DNA from 4 places in the Mycoplana sp. MJR14 genome. Region 1 is predicted to be linked to each of the others. Evidence: riboswitches for the same ligand, from Rfam matches in the RefSeq annotation. Region 1 holds a riboswitch; each other region holds the start of a gene.
The links. A riboswitch is a leader RNA that binds a small molecule or an ion and turns the genes downstream of it on or off. The one in region 1 is predicted to bind cobalamin.
Positions count from the first base shown of each region.

Region 2: another riboswitch for cobalamin. It lies ahead of bluB (5,6-dimethylbenzimidazole synthase); the one in region 1 lies ahead of P0086_RS10245 (ABC transporter substrate-binding protein).
Region 3: another riboswitch for cobalamin. It lies ahead of P0086_RS11750 (hypothetical protein); the one in region 1 lies ahead of P0086_RS10245 (ABC transporter substrate-binding protein).
Region 4: another riboswitch for cobalamin. It lies ahead of P0086_RS21465 (CbtB-domain containing protein); the one in region 1 lies ahead of P0086_RS10245 (ABC transporter substrate-binding protein).

Region 1 covers NZ_JARGEO010000003.1:483,127-486,652, reverse strand. The annotation lists gene P0086_RS10255 (ABC transporter ATP-binding protein) at 1-20, opposite strand, end outside; gene P0086_RS10250 (iron ABC transporter permease) at 17-1,015, opposite strand; gene P0086_RS10245 (ABC transporter substrate-binding protein) at 1,042-2,073, opposite strand; cobalamin riboswitch at 2,244-2,474, opposite strand; gene P0086_RS10240 (transcriptional regulator NanR) at 2,877-3,526, opposite strand, start outside.
Region 2 covers NZ_JARGEO010000011.1:88,220-91,745, reverse strand. The annotation lists gene P0086_RS21215 (diguanylate cyclase) at 1-1,479, shown strand, start outside; cobalamin riboswitch at 1,548-1,778, shown strand; gene bluB (5,6-dimethylbenzimidazole synthase) at 1,824-2,510, shown strand; gene P0086_RS21205 (DUF2865 domain-containing protein) at 2,532-3,526, opposite strand, start outside.
Region 3 covers NZ_JARGEO010000004.1:243,593-247,118, reverse strand. The annotation lists gene P0086_RS11755 (glucoamylase family protein) at 1-374, opposite strand, end outside; cobalamin riboswitch at 818-1,032, shown strand; gene P0086_RS11750 (hypothetical protein) at 1,135-1,350, shown strand; gene metH (methionine synthase) at 1,430-3,526, shown strand, end outside.
Region 4 covers NZ_JARGEO010000011.1:145,819-149,344, reverse strand. The annotation lists gene P0086_RS21470 (peptidoglycan-binding protein) at 55-1,827, shown strand; cobalamin riboswitch at 1,933-2,242, shown strand; gene P0086_RS21465 (CbtB-domain containing protein) at 2,285-2,461, shown strand; gene P0086_RS21460 (CbtA family protein) at 2,474-3,256, shown strand; gene cobU (bifunctional adenosylcobinamide kinase/adenosylcobinamide-phosphate guanylyltransferase) at 3,256-3,526, shown strand, end outside.

The DNA of each region.
Region 1 (3,526 bases):
CACCTGGCGGAAAGCCTCATGCCCTGCCCCTCCCTCTTGCAAGGATCACCGCGAAGGCCGGCGCCCCGATCAGCGCCGTGATCACGCCGATCGGCAGCACCTGGCCGGCAATGATGGTGCGCGACAGGATGTCGGCGACGATCATGAAGACGGCACCGGCGAGCGCCGCCGCCGGCAGCAGCACGCCGTGCCGGACGCCGACCAGCAGTCGCGCCGCATGCGGGATGACGAGGCCGACGAAGCCGATCGAACCGACGATCGAGACCATCACCGCGGTCATCATCGCCGAGACTCCGACGAGCGCGAGATAGGTGCGCCGCACGGAAATGCCGAGCGAGGCGGCCGATTCCGAGCCGAAGGTGAAGGCGTCCAGCGCGCGCGCATGCCAGAGGCACACGACGAGGCCGGCGAGCGCGGCCGGCACGGCCAGCCAGGCATCCGGCCAGCGCACGCCCGACAGGTTTCCGAGCAGCCAGAACATGATGCCGCGCGCCTGCTCCGCCGTCGCCGCCTTGGTGACGATGAAGGAGGTGAGCGCGTTGAAGAGCTGCGAGCCCGCGACGCCGGCAAGGATGATCGCCGCCGTGCCGCGTCCCGCCTTGACCGCCAGTACGCTGACGAGCGCAAAGGCGATGATCGCGCCGAGGAAGGCGCCGAGCGACAGGGTCAGCATGCCCGCGCCGACGCCCAGGATCGCCACGCCGACCGCGCCCGTCGAGGCACCGGCGGAAATGCCGAGGATGTAGGGATCGGCGAGCGGATTGCGCAGCAGCGACTGCAGCACCGCGCCGGAGAGCGCCAGTGCTGCCCCGCAGGACGCCGCCACGACCGCCCGGCTCAGCCGGTAGCTCCAGATGATGCCCTCGTCGATCGGCGCCAGCGGATAGCCGGCACTCCACAGCCGGTTCGCCACCGTATGGGCGACCGTCCGAAACGGGATCGCCGTCTCGCCGATCGCCGCCCCCATCCAGAGCGCCAGCAGCAGGACGGCGAGCGCGGCAAACGCCGCGCCCATCCGCGTGCCCGATGTCAGCGCCCGGCTCACTGGGCGAGGCCGGCAGCGGCGATGGCGTCCGCCAGGGCCTCGATGCCCTCGATCGTCCGGATCGTCGGGTTCATCGCCTGCGCGTCCATGGCGAAGACGTGGCCGCTCTTGACCGCCGGCATCAGGCTCGCGACCGGATCAGTCTTCAGGAAGTCGAGCTTGGCCTCGAGACTGTCGAGCGGATAGCGGCGGCGCTCCATCGAACCGGCGACGACGATCGTGGGATCGGCCTTGGCAATCGTCTCCCAACCGACGGTCGGCCATTCGTCGTCGGTCTTGATGATGTTCTCGATGCCGAGCGCCGACATGATGTAGCCGGGCGCGCCGTTCTTTCCGGCAACATAGGGATCGGCATCGGCCGCGCTGGAAAACCAGAAGACGGCCTTGAGCTTGCCTTCGGCCGGCTTCACCTTGGCGCGCGCGGCTGCTTCGCGCCGCTTCAGATCGGCGACGACGGCCTCGCCCCTGTCCTGGACATTGTAGATCTGCGCGAGCTCGCGGATCTCCTGGTAGACCAGGTCCATGGTGAAGACCTGGTGGCGGACGCCGTCGCTGGCGGCGGAGTTTTCCTTGCCGACGCAATCGGACGGCGAGGTGTAGACGGCAATGCCGAGCTCTTCGAACTGCTCCGGCCGGGCGACCACGCCCTCGGGGCCGATCTGCCACTGGAACTGCACGGTGACGATGTCCGGTTTCCTGGCCAGCACGCTCTCGAAACTCGGATCATTGTCTGCCAGCCTGTCGATCCGGGCGTTGACGTCCTCGTAGCCCTTCAGCACCGGGCCGACCCAGAGCGCGGTGCCCGCCACCTTGTCGGCAAGGCCCAGCAGGTAGAGGATCTCGGTGCTGCTCTGGCCGATCGAGACGGTACGCGACGGTGCTCTTTCGAAGGTGACGGGACGTCCGCAGTTCTGCAGCGTCAACGGATATGTCGTCTCCGCCGCGCGGGCCTCGCCATGGAAGAACGATGCGGCCAGCCACAAAGCGACAATGCCCGCGTAAAGCGGTTGCTTGAATGAAATCGTCATGGATTTTTCCCGAAAAGGTTAGAAATGACGGCGGTGAAGAACCGAAAGGTCTTCAATTCGTCCGGTTGCTCGAAGATCGGCAGGTCTCGGGAAAGGCAGCGTGAAGACGCTCAGCAGGGCGCCAATGGTCGTCATGAAATGCTCCTGTTCCGGGCTTCCCCGCCCGTGACGTTGGATCGATGCTTGACGGCAGGTCTCCTGGCTCGCGGATCTGTGACGTTCATCTGCCTTCCCGCGCCGCGCGCAGTGGCATGGCGCCGTGGCGCCACGAGGATGAACGGCAATCCGCTTACAGTTGCGGGGGCAGCCACGGTTTTGGTCCCGACTTGGGTCGTCCGCACCGTGTTCCCTATTAATCCCCTCCGCTTCGTGGGCGGGGAACCGTCGTCCTCCAGATAGACGCTTGCCGGCCCTATCGTCAAGCGCGAGAGATCGGCGCCTGCACGTTCTGCACGCGATCGATATCGTGCTCTCGCCGCTGCGGTTGCGACCGCCAGCGGCGGCAGAGGACCGGTACGCACGGCCGGTGTCCGGGCTGGCCCGGAATGGGGGGAGCAGGTCATCGATCTTCCTTCCGAAGGCTGACCCGACCTGCTTAGTGTAATAGTATTACATCCGTCAACCGGAAAGTTATTTTATAACATGACATATCCAGGCAGTGATCGGCGTCGACCCGGGACGACCGCAGGATCGCCCTCGCGGAAACGCGGTTCACCGCGCGACCGTCGCATTCGCAACTGTCGAAGATCCGATTGGAAGAGAGGCCCCGCGCCGGTCGAGTGCACGAGGCGGACGTGGTGGGGTCACCTGTTGTAGAGCGATCGCGACCGTTCGAGATGCTTCAGCATCGCCGCTTCCGCGCCCTCGGCATCCTGGTTCCTCAGCCGGTCGAGGATTTCCTCGTGCTCCACCAGCGTGAACTTCTCCTTGCCGGTCCAGATCAGCATTTCCGTATGGTACTCCTTCAGCCAGGCCAGCATGGCCTCGCTGACGGCGACGTAGATCGGATTGCCGGAAACCTGGGCGATGCGGGTATGGAACTGCATGTCGGCGGCGATGAAGGCCTCCGCATCGCCGAGCGAGCGACGCTGGCGCTCGATGATGGCGCCGAGGTCGTCGATGTCGCCGGCGCGGGCGCGTTGCGCCGCCTCGCGCGCCATACCGCGCTCGAAGAATATGCGCGCGCTCTTCAGATGCTCGAGGGAATCCTCCGACTGCGACAGCATGATCTTCGCGGTCAGGTCGACCTGGCGGAAGATCGACTGCGCGGTGAGCTGGAGGACCTTCGCCCGCTCGCCGTGGGAAATGCTGAGCAATCCCTTGTTGGCGAGCGACTGCATCGCCTCGCGGATGGCGGGGCGGCCGACGCCGAAGCGCTCCATCAGCACGCGTTCCGACGGCATCTCGTCGCCCGGCTTCAGTTCCCCCGACGTGATCATCCGCTCCAGCCGGT
Region 2 (3,526 bases), on a different contig from region 1:
GCCGTGGCCGCGCGCCGGGGTGGGGTCAAACTGGGCATCGCCATCGCATCGGCGGTGATCGTGTTGCTGTTCGCCAGCGCCAATTTCCTCGTCCTCGACTATTCGGTCCGCCAGGCGAACGAGTTTGTCGCCGAGACCGAGAAGACCCTCGTCAAGAGCGAATTCCGCAACCAGATCGAGCAGGTGGTGCTCTACCAGAGCGGCCTGTCGGTATGGGACAGGACCTTCGATGAACTGGGCGACGGCAAGCTCAGCGAGCGGTTCATCAGGCACGACCTCCGGAACTGGCTGTGGCGGGAGTCCGGCTTTTCGTGGCTGGTGTTCGTCAAACCGGCCGGCGAACCGGTTCTGGCCATGCGCGACGGCATCATCGTGCCGGACGGGCAGTCGGAAGAGGTGCTCTACTGGATCAGCGACCTGATCAAGCGGGCGACGGCGAGCTACCACGCCTCCTTGCGGCGCACGCGCGACGGCTGGATCGTGGCGAAGTCGCCGACGAGTGCCGGTCGCGTGAACGGGGGCGTGCCGCAGATCAGCGCAACGGGCATGCGGGTGATCGAGGGGGGCATGAGCATCGTCGTCGTCCAGGCGGTGGTGCCGCGGCGGCTGTTCATCCCCGACGAGCGCCGGAGCCCCGTGCTGATGATCACGGTCAAGCCGGTGACGGCGTCGATGCTGGCGGAATCCGAGCGGCGCCTGGGGCTCACCGGCCTCGGCTTCTCGCCGATCACGACCGACGACCCGAACCTTCTGACGACCGGCGTGGGCGGCGACGCCTTCAACCCGATGGTGGCTTCGTGGCGTCCGAACCGTCCGGGATCGTTCGTCTGGACCATGGCGGTGCCGCACATCGCCGCGCTGATCGCGATCTTCGTCGTCGTGATGGGCTTCGGCGCGGTCAAGTTCTCCTCGCTCGTGCGCGCGCTCGAGCGAAGCGAGGCGAAGAACGCCCATCTGGCGCGCCATGACGCACTGACCGGCGTCCTCAGTCGATCCGGGTTCGATCACGCGATCACCGACCTTTCCCGGAGGGGGCAGAGGGCCTTTTCGATCATCGCCATCGACCTCGACCGGTTCAAGGCGGTCAACGACCGGCATGGGCATGCGGCCGGCGACGAGGTCCTGCGCGCCGTCGCCGCGCGGTTCATGGCCCGGCTCGGAGAGCACGGGGTGGTCGCGCGTCTCGGGGGCGACGAGTTCGCGGTGCTGCTTCCGGGGATCACGGACCCTGAGATCACCCTTCCGCTTGCCGAAGGCTTCGTGCGCGATGCGCTGGTGCCCGTGCCCTTCCAGGGCCAGTTGCTCCAGATCGGCGGCAGCGCCGGCATCGGCGCCTTTCCCCACCATGGCCAGTCGGCGCATGCGATCATGCTTGCAGCCGATGCGGCGCTCTATTCGGCCAAGAACGCGGGCCGCAACCGCGCCCACTACGGCGTGCCCGGCGGCGCCCAACCGACCTCGGACATCGAGGCGGCCTGAACACACGCCCTGCAAGGGGATATCCGGCAGACGCCGGACGGGCCCTCTTGCGCACTTTCGCCCCGCATGTGCAAATGGCGCTGCTAGGTGCCCCGCTTGCGCGGGGAGAATCGGGAATCCGGTGGGGCCGAGGACGACGTCCGCGTGCGCCGAAGCCGGAACGTGCCCAACGCTGTGACGGGGACGGCCAAGCCGCGAGGGAAACCCCTCGCCAGACAGCCACTGGTCGAAAGGCCGGGAAGGCGGGCGTGGCCGGGCGATCCGAAGTCAGAAGACCGGCCTGGCGAGATGGACCCGCCCGCGCGGACGGCGGTGGGGTCGCGAGCATTGTTGGGGAGTTGACGATGCGACCTTCCAAGCGGGACGAGCTTGTTCCCGTCCAACCCTTCACGGCGGCCGAACGGGCCGCAGTCTACCGCGCCATCGAGACCCGTCGCGACGTGCGTGACCAGTTCCTGAGCGATCCGCTGCCGGACGATCTGCTGGAGCGCCTGCTGGGTGCCGCCCACAGTGCGCCGTCCGTCGGCTTCATGCAGCCCTGGAGCTTCATCGTCGTGCGCGACCAGGCGGTGCGCGCCGGCGCCCACCGGGCGTTCCAGCGCGCCAACGAGGAGGCGGCCGCGCTCTTTTCCGGCGAGCGCCAGGAACGTTACCGGACACTGAAGCTGGAGGGCATCCTCAAGGCGCCCGTCAGCCTCTGCGTGACCTGCGACCCGGACCGGGCCGGCAGCGTGGTGCTGGGGCGCACGCACAATCCGCGCATGGATGCCTATTCGACCGTGTGCGCCGTGCAGAACCTGTGGCTGGCGGCGCGGGCGGAAGGGGTGGGCGTCGGCTGGGTCAGCATCTTCCACGATGCCGACATCCGTGCGCTGCTCGGCATTCCCGAGCGGATCGAGATCGTCGCCTGGCTCTGCCTGGGCTACGTCGATCGCCTCTACGAGGAGCCCGAGCTCGCGCTCAAGGGATGGCGCCAGCGGCTGCCGCTGGAGGAACTGGTCTTCGCCGACCGGTGGGGGCAGCGGCGCTGACGGCCGAGGCTTCGCAGCGGTTCAGTTCGCCCCGCCGGGGTTGCGAAGGTCGAGCGGCGGCTGGTCGTCGGGAAGGAAGCTCGGCCCGACCATCCGCACCCGGTCCTTTTCCGGATCGTAGGGCCGCTCGTTGACGACCGTTCCGGGGGCTGCGGCGCCCGCGACCGGATGCATCCGGATCGTCGTCACCGAGCCGACATCCTGCCTGATCGTGCCCGGCTTCGTGCCCGCGGCGGCGTTCGACGCGCCGCCGCCGGCGCCCGCCATCTTGCGGTAGTAGCCGGCAAGGTCGCAGCCGCAGGACGGGTCGGCGGAGCGGTCGCGGGACTGGTAGGCGTAGGCGTTCGCCAGAGCGGTATAGGGCCGTCCGGTCAGTGTCGAGATCATGTTGCTGCTGTCGAGCGACTGCAGCGGCTGGTAGAAGAGCTCCGTCTCGGTCTGCGGGCACATCATCGAACAGGCGCGCTGGTCCCGGCGGAAGTCGAGCGGGGTCGCCGCCGACGATATCGGGAAGAAGCCGCCGTCGCAGGTGCGCACGCACACCGTCCGCAGCGGGCCATCCTGCGCTGCCGCGCCCATGTTGTCGAACGTCGTCGGCATGTCCGGATCGTCGATTTCGGGAAGATCGCCGCCCTCCATGGTCACTTCTGCCTCTGCCTCTGCGGATGACTCGGCCGCGATGGTCCCCTCGCAGCCGTTCTCCGACAGGGCCGCCAGGATGCGGCCGCGCTCGGCCGGATCGCCGCCGAAGGACGCCTCGTCACGCTGTTGCACGAGTTGCCGGAGGTTGCGCTCCATCTGGTCGATCGTCGACGTGATGGCGGCGCAGGCGCCGGCATTCTGACCGCCGAAGACGGTGACGCTGCCGTTGCTGCAGCCGAGCCGGCGAAGGTCGGCCCTTGCCTGGCGCAGTTCGATGTTCTGCCTTGCGATGGCGCTGGCGTAGCTGCGCACCTGCTGGGCGCTATCGGCCGCGGGCGGCAGGTTGACGAGCTGCGACTGGAGATCGCTGCAGA
Region 3 (3,526 bases), on a different contig from region 1:
CCGATCTTCATCGTCGGCAGCTGGCGATAGAAACGCCGCGGGAAGTCGCGGCGCACTTCCTGGATCGCCTCCTCGACCACATAGTAGTTGTCGAGCAGCCATTCGGCCGCCGGCGTGATCGTCATGCCCGCCTCGACGTCGCGGGCGGTCGTCTGGTAGACGCGGAAGATCTCCTTCTCGTTCTCCCGGTGCCGGGCACGGAAGTCGAACGGCGTGAAGCCCGGCAGCGTCTGCGCGCCGTTTCTCGCCAGGTCCTCACCGCAGGCGCTCAGTTCCTCGAGGGTGAAATAGGTATCCCGGATCGAGTCGTTGTAGTCGATCTGCTTGGATTCCGTCTCGCGCGACGAAGTCTGTGGTCGGTTGTGAAGGGACATCAGCGTCTTTTTCTGTTTTCGAGCAGGGTTGGTGGTTCCGGCGGCAGCCGGATTGCATTCGGCAGGCGGGACTATCCGTGCGGCTCCGCGTCACGGGACGGCGTCATTCGTTTCCTCCGCGACGGCCCGTCGGAAGGACCAAGACGCACGGGCACGCGCCCATCGGTTCGTGGGCGAACTGCAACGGACGATATATCCATATCCCGCTTGACTGAGTGACGCATGAAAACGGCATTCTTTAGCCGCAATGGCAGGCTGTTGCAACAGAACTGGAAGGCAGGGCAAGTCCACTCCGACAATAGATAGGCCATTATATACCGCGACTGCCCTACGCGATCAGCGGTGAACGGGGCCTGAACGCGACGCCGCCGATTCGGTTCCGTTCCGGATTCATTTCGGTCGACAACGCCTTTTGCCGCGTTGACAGCGGCCCCGCTGCCGAGCCACCTTGCGGCCATCAGGGTTCTTCCGAATCGTCGAAGATGAGGAAGCGAAGAGGGAAGCCGGTGCGATGGGAAACCATCCATTCCGGCGCTGCCCCCGCAACTGTAGGCGGCGAGCCGCTGTCCCCCATGCCACTGGCGCGAAAGCGTCGGGAAGGCCGGACAGAAGCGACGACCCGCAAGCCAGGAGACCTGCCCTGATGAACTCGTAACGTCCATGGGCGGGGTGTCCCACGGGTGCGCTTGCTCCGCGTCGAAGCGGAACTCCAGCATGCGTGCGTCCGGTCATCCCCCAATTCCAAGATTGGGGAAGTCAAATGTCTGCCATCATCAATTCCGAACCCTCCGGCTCCGGCAGGCCGGAATCCGTCTTCATCTCCTGGCTGCTGTGGCAGCCGCGCGGCGCCGATCTCGCCGTGGCGGCCGCAAAGGAAATCAGCAAGCTCGCACCCTATCAGGACCGCGATCCGGACATCGTCCGGCTCCGGAGGCTGTTCGAACAGCTGGCGGGGCGAACGGGCAGGCCGCACTGAAGCAACATAAAGACATATTGACATAAACATATCTTTATGTGATCTCCGATGCAGACATGCTGCATCGGAGGGCTTCGCCATGGCATCGGCCGACCTCGACGACCTTTTCGGTCCGGAACTTCCACCCCGCAACGGCAAGGACATCGCCGAGGCGCTCCATGCCGCCGCGCGTGAGCGCATCCTCGTGCTCGACGGCGCGATGGGAACGGAGATCCAGACGCTGGGCCTGGTCGAGGACGATTTCCGCGGCAGCCGCTTCGGCGACTGCGCCTGCCACCAGCAGGGCAACAACGACCTCCTGACGCTGACCCAGCCGGCCGCGATCGAGGACATCCACTATCGCTACGCGCTGGCCGGCGCCGACATCCTCGAGACCAACACCTTCTCGTCGACGACCATCGCCCAGGCCGACTACGGCATGGAGGACATGGTCTACGAGCTCAACCGCGACGGCGCACGCCTTGCCCGCCGCGCCGGCCTGCGCGCGCAGAAAAAGGACGGCCGGCGCCGCTTCGTCGCCGGCGCGCTCGGCCCGACCAACCGCACCGCCTCGATCTCCCCGGACGTCAACAATCCCGGCTACCGCGCCGTCACCTTCGACGATCTCAGGCTCGCCTATGCCGGCCAGGTCCGCGGCCTGATCGACGGCGGCGCCGACATCATCCTGATCGAGACGATCTTCGACACGCTGAACGCCAAGGCCGCGATCTTCGCCACCCGCGAAGTCTTCGAGGAAAAGGGCATCGAGCTGCCCATCATGATCTCCGGCACCATCACCGACCTGTCCGGCCGCACCCTGTCCGGCCAGACGCCGGAGGCGTTCTGGAACTCGGTCCGCCACGCGCGGCCCTTCTCGATCGGGCTGAACTGCGCGCTCGGCGCCAACGCCATGCGCGCCCATCTGGACGAGATCTCGTCCGTCGCCGACACCTTCGTCTGCGCCTATCCGAACGCCGGCCTGCCGAACGCGTTTGGCAAGTATGACGAGACGCCGGCGGAGATGGCCGCTCAGATCGAGGGCTTCATGCGCGACGGCCTCGTCAACATCGTCGGCGGCTGCTGCGGCTCGACGCCGGCGCATATCGAGGCGATCGCCGCCGCGGCCGCACGCCACCGGCCGCGGCCGATCCCCGACATTCCGCGCCACATGCGCCTTTCCGGCCTCGAGCCCTTCACGCTGACCGAGGCCATCCCCTTCGTCAACGTCGGCGAACGTACCAACGTCACCGGCTCGGCGAAATTCCGCAAGCTGATCACCGCCGGCGACTATGCCGCAGCGCTGGACGTCGCGCGCGACCAGGTGGCGAACGGCGCACAGGTGATCGACATCAACATGGACGAAGGCCTGATCGATTCCGGCAAGGCCATGGTGGAATACCTCAACCTGATTGCCGCCGAGCCGGACATCGCCCGCGTGCCGGTGATGATCGACAGTTCGAAATGGGAGGTGATCGAGGCCGGCCTGAAATGCGTGCAGGGCAAGCCGCTGGTCAATTCGATCTCACTGAAGGAAGGCGAGGAAGCCTTCCTGCACCATGCGAAACTCGTGCGTGCCTATGGCGCCGCCGTCGTCGTCATGGCCTTCGACGAGAAGGGCCAGGCCGACACCAGGGCGCGCAAGGTCGAGATCTGCACCCGCGCCTACAGGCTCCTCACCGAGGTCGCCGGCCTCGCCCCGGAAGACATCGTCTTCGACCCGAACATCTTTGCGGTCGCCACCGGCATCGAGGAGCACGACAATTACGGCGTCGACTTCATCGAGGCGACGGCCGAGATCACCGCCACCCTGCCGCACGTCCACGTGTCCGGCGGCGTCTCCAACCTCTCCTTCTCCTTCCGCGGCAACGAGCCGGTGCGCGAGGCGATGCACGCGGTCTTCCTCTACCACGCCATCCAGGCGGGCATGGACATGGGCATCGTCAATGCCGGTCAGCTCGCCGTCTACGACACGATCGAACCCGACCTGCGCGAAGCCTGCGAGGACGTGGTGCTGAACCGCGTTCCGAAAGCCGGCGGGACGTCGACCGAGCGCCTGCTGGAGATCGCCGAACGCTTCAAGGGCGCGGCCGGCAAGGAGGCCAGGGAGAAGGACCTCGCCTGGCGCGAGTGGCCGGTGGAGAAGCGCCTCGAGCACGCCCTCGTCAACGGCATCACCGAATTCGTCGAGGCCGATACG
Region 4 (3,526 bases), on a different contig from region 1:
CGCCTCGCCGCTATCTGTCGGGGGATGTCGCATGCGATCGAAAGGGAAATTCGAATGACCAGTGGCCGGTTTGCGAAACTCGGGTGGGCGGGGCTGATCGGGCTTGCGATCGCCGGCGGACCGGCGGCACAGGCGGCCGAGACCAAGCCGCCCGTCAGCGCCAGCAAGCGCTGGGAGAACGAGTTTTCCCTCTGGCAGAAGGTGTCCTCCAGCAGCGACCCGGCGGGCTACGAGACCTATCTGAAGGACTATCCGAACGGCACCTTTGCCTCGATGGCCCGGCTCAGGCTGGCCGAGCTGAACGCCAAGGGCGTGGGCGGTGCTGCAGGCGCGGGCGACCAGAAGCCGCAGGATCCCTCGGTTGCCGCCACCGCCGCCGCCTCGGACAAGGAAAAGGCAGAGGCCGCACGCAAGGCCGACGAGGCCGCGCGGCTGAAGGCCGAGCAGGAGGCGAGGGTCGCGGCCGAAAAGCAGCGGGCGGAAGAGGAGCGGCTGGCCGCGGAAGCCGAACGCAAACGCGTGGAAGAGGCCGAGCGGCAGCGCAAGGAAGAGCAGGCGCGGGCCGAGGCCGAAGCCAGGCGTGCCGCCGAGGCAAAGGCCGAAGCCGAACGGCAGGCGGCCGAGGCCGAGCGCAAGCGCGCCGCCGAAGCGGCGGAGGCGGAACGGCTGAGGGCCGAGCAGGAGGCGAAGGCCGAGCAGGCCCGGCTGAAGGCGGAAGCGGAAGCAAAGGCTGCGGCGGAAGCCAAGGCTCAGGCCGAGGCGGCCGCTGCCGCGCGGGCCGAGGCGGAACGGGCGGAAGCGGAACGGGCAGCTGCGGAAGCCGAAGCTGAACGCGCACGCGCGCTCGCCGCTGAACAGGCCGAGAAGGCGAAGGCCGAGGAAGAGGCCCGTGCCGCCGCGGAAGCGCAGGCGCGGGAGGATGCCGCCGCTGCCGAAAAGGCCAAGGCCGAGGCGGCAGCGGCCGAGGCTGACGCGGAGCGGGCAAATGCGGAAGCTGCGAGCGCAGCACCGCCTGTCGCCGACGGCAGCGTGGCCGACGCGCTCGACACCGAGGCGCTTCCCACCGATGGCGATGCCGCTGCGACCGCCGCGGCGAACCCGGACGGCGCCCCGGCAGCCGACGGGGAGGCCGAGCGGCTGGCCCGCCGCGAGGACAACAGCTGGAGCCGTGCCGTGCTGAACGGCCGGCCGCAGGCGTTCGAGAGCTACCTGCGCGAATTCCCGCAAGGCCGTTTTGCCGACGAGGCGCGCCAGCGTCTCGCCGCGCTGGAAAAGGGCGGCAACACAGCCGGCAGCGAAGAGGCTCCGGGCGACGTCGCTACCCGGGAGCCTGCCATCAACGCGCCCGCCACGGCTGCGCCTCTCGGAGCCGGAACGGAGCCGCTCGTGCGTCAGTCGCCGGCTGCGCCCGGCCAGCAACCGAAGGTCTACCAGACGCCGGCCGACGTGCGCGAGGCCTATCTCGACACGGGCACGCGCGCGCAGTCCCAGCGCTGGCTGAGCGCGCTCGGCTACGGCACCGGCGGGGCGGACGGCGTCTTCGGGCCGCGCACGCGTGCTGCGATCGCCGCCTGGCAGCGCTCGGCCGGCTATGCTCCGGACGGCTACCTGACGCGCAAGCAGTACCGCGAATTGCGCCAGTCGGCACGCTTTGCCGAGGCCCGCAGCCGCGAATACGTCGCCCGCCAGCGCGCCCGGCGCGACCGCTACTACAATGACGGCTATGGCGTCTACGAGGGGCCGGTCGACGGCTACTACCTCGAAGGCCCGGTCGGGGGCGGCTACGGCCCGAGCGGCGACCTGACGATCAGCGGACCGGGCTACTGAGCGACCAGGGCACCTGATCGAGCATCCGCCGCGGCGACGCATTCGACGCGGCGGACGCCGTTTCCTGCCAATTGACTTCCATCCTGCTCAGGCATAATCATCGCCACTATTGGAAGGTGCGCCGGTCCAGTGATGGACGGGCGCTTAAATGGGAACGTGACGGGGTGGACCCAATCAGGGCGCTCCAATCACGGCCGACCCCGCGACTGTAGAGTGGCGAGGCCTATCCGACCGGTCGTTGCGACCGGAAAAGCCACTGGGTGGCGGCATGATGAACCGGGGTCTGGACGCCTCTATTTCTACGAATCGTCCGCCTTTCATGCCGCGCTCCACCCGGGAAGGCGAGGATGGGCCGCAGGCGCAATTGCGCCCGACGCCGCGAGCCAGGAGACCTGCCGGCCAATGAGGGCATGGTGCCCGACCTGGGGATTTCCCCGTTGCCAGCACGGAGGTTGTCATGGCTGCTTCGAACGTCTCTTCTGTTTCGCTTTCCCTCAACGATCGTCTTTATGCCGGTCTCTTTGCGCTTCTCGTCGGCGGATTTCTGGTATTCGGCGCAGGCCTTGCCAATTCGTCCGTGCTGCACGACACCGCACACGATACCCGCCACTCCTACGGCTTTCCCTGCCACTGAGGAGTTGACGTCATGATCGTGAAGTATCTCCTGGCCGCTCTGGTGGCCGGGCTGTTCTCCGGCGCCCTGATGACGGTCGCCCAGGAGGCGCGCGTCATTCCGCTCATTCTGCATGCCGAGGAATACGAGGGTGGCGAGGCGGAGCCTGCCGCGCCCGCGGCGACCGGCACCGAGGTTCAGCCGGAGGCGGAGCATTCCTCGCTGCGCATCGGCGCGGCGCTGTCGGAGGTCGCGGCCTATCTGTCGCCGATCTCGGTCGCCTATGCCCATGAGGGCGAGCATGAGGAGGGCGGCATCATGTTCGGCATGAGCCGCTTTTCCGGGACCCTGCTCGCCAATCTCGTGACCGGCGCCGGCTTCGCCCTGCTTCTGGCGGGCGTCAGCCTTGTGACGGGCAATGCGATCACGGTTGCCAACGGTGCGCTCTGGGGTGCTGCCGGCTGGCTCGCCGTCCATCTCTTGCCGTCGATCGGCCTGCCGCCGGAGCTTCCGGGCTTTCCGGCAGCCGAGCTCGGCGACCGGCAGGTCTGGTGGGTCGCGACCGTGGTGCTATCGGCCGTCGGGCTGTATCTCGTGATCCTGAAGGACGGGTTTGCGGCGAAGGTCGCGGGCATCGCGCTGATCGCGGCGCCGCAGGTCTACGGCGCGCCGCAGCCGGCCGATATCGCCAGCAACGTGCCGGCCGTGCTGGGGGCGGAGTTCGCCGTGGCCGCACTCGCCACGACGCTGTTCTTCTGGATCGTGCTCGGCCTGTCGCTGGGCTACGCCAACGAGAAGATCGCAAAGGCAGACTGATGAAAACGACATCGCCCGGAGCCGTCCTGGTTCTGGGCGGTGCGCGTTCCGGAAAATCCGCATTCGCCGAAAGGCTGGCTGCGGAGAGCGGACTTGCCAAGCACTACATCGCCACCGGCCGCGCCTGGGACGACGAGATGCGCGCGCGGATCGACCAGCACAAGGCCCAGCGCGGCAGCCATGGCTGGGTGACGCACGAGGAGCCGCTGGCGCTGCCGGAGCGCATCAACGACACGGCGCGCGAGGACCGGGTGCTGCTCGTCGATTGCC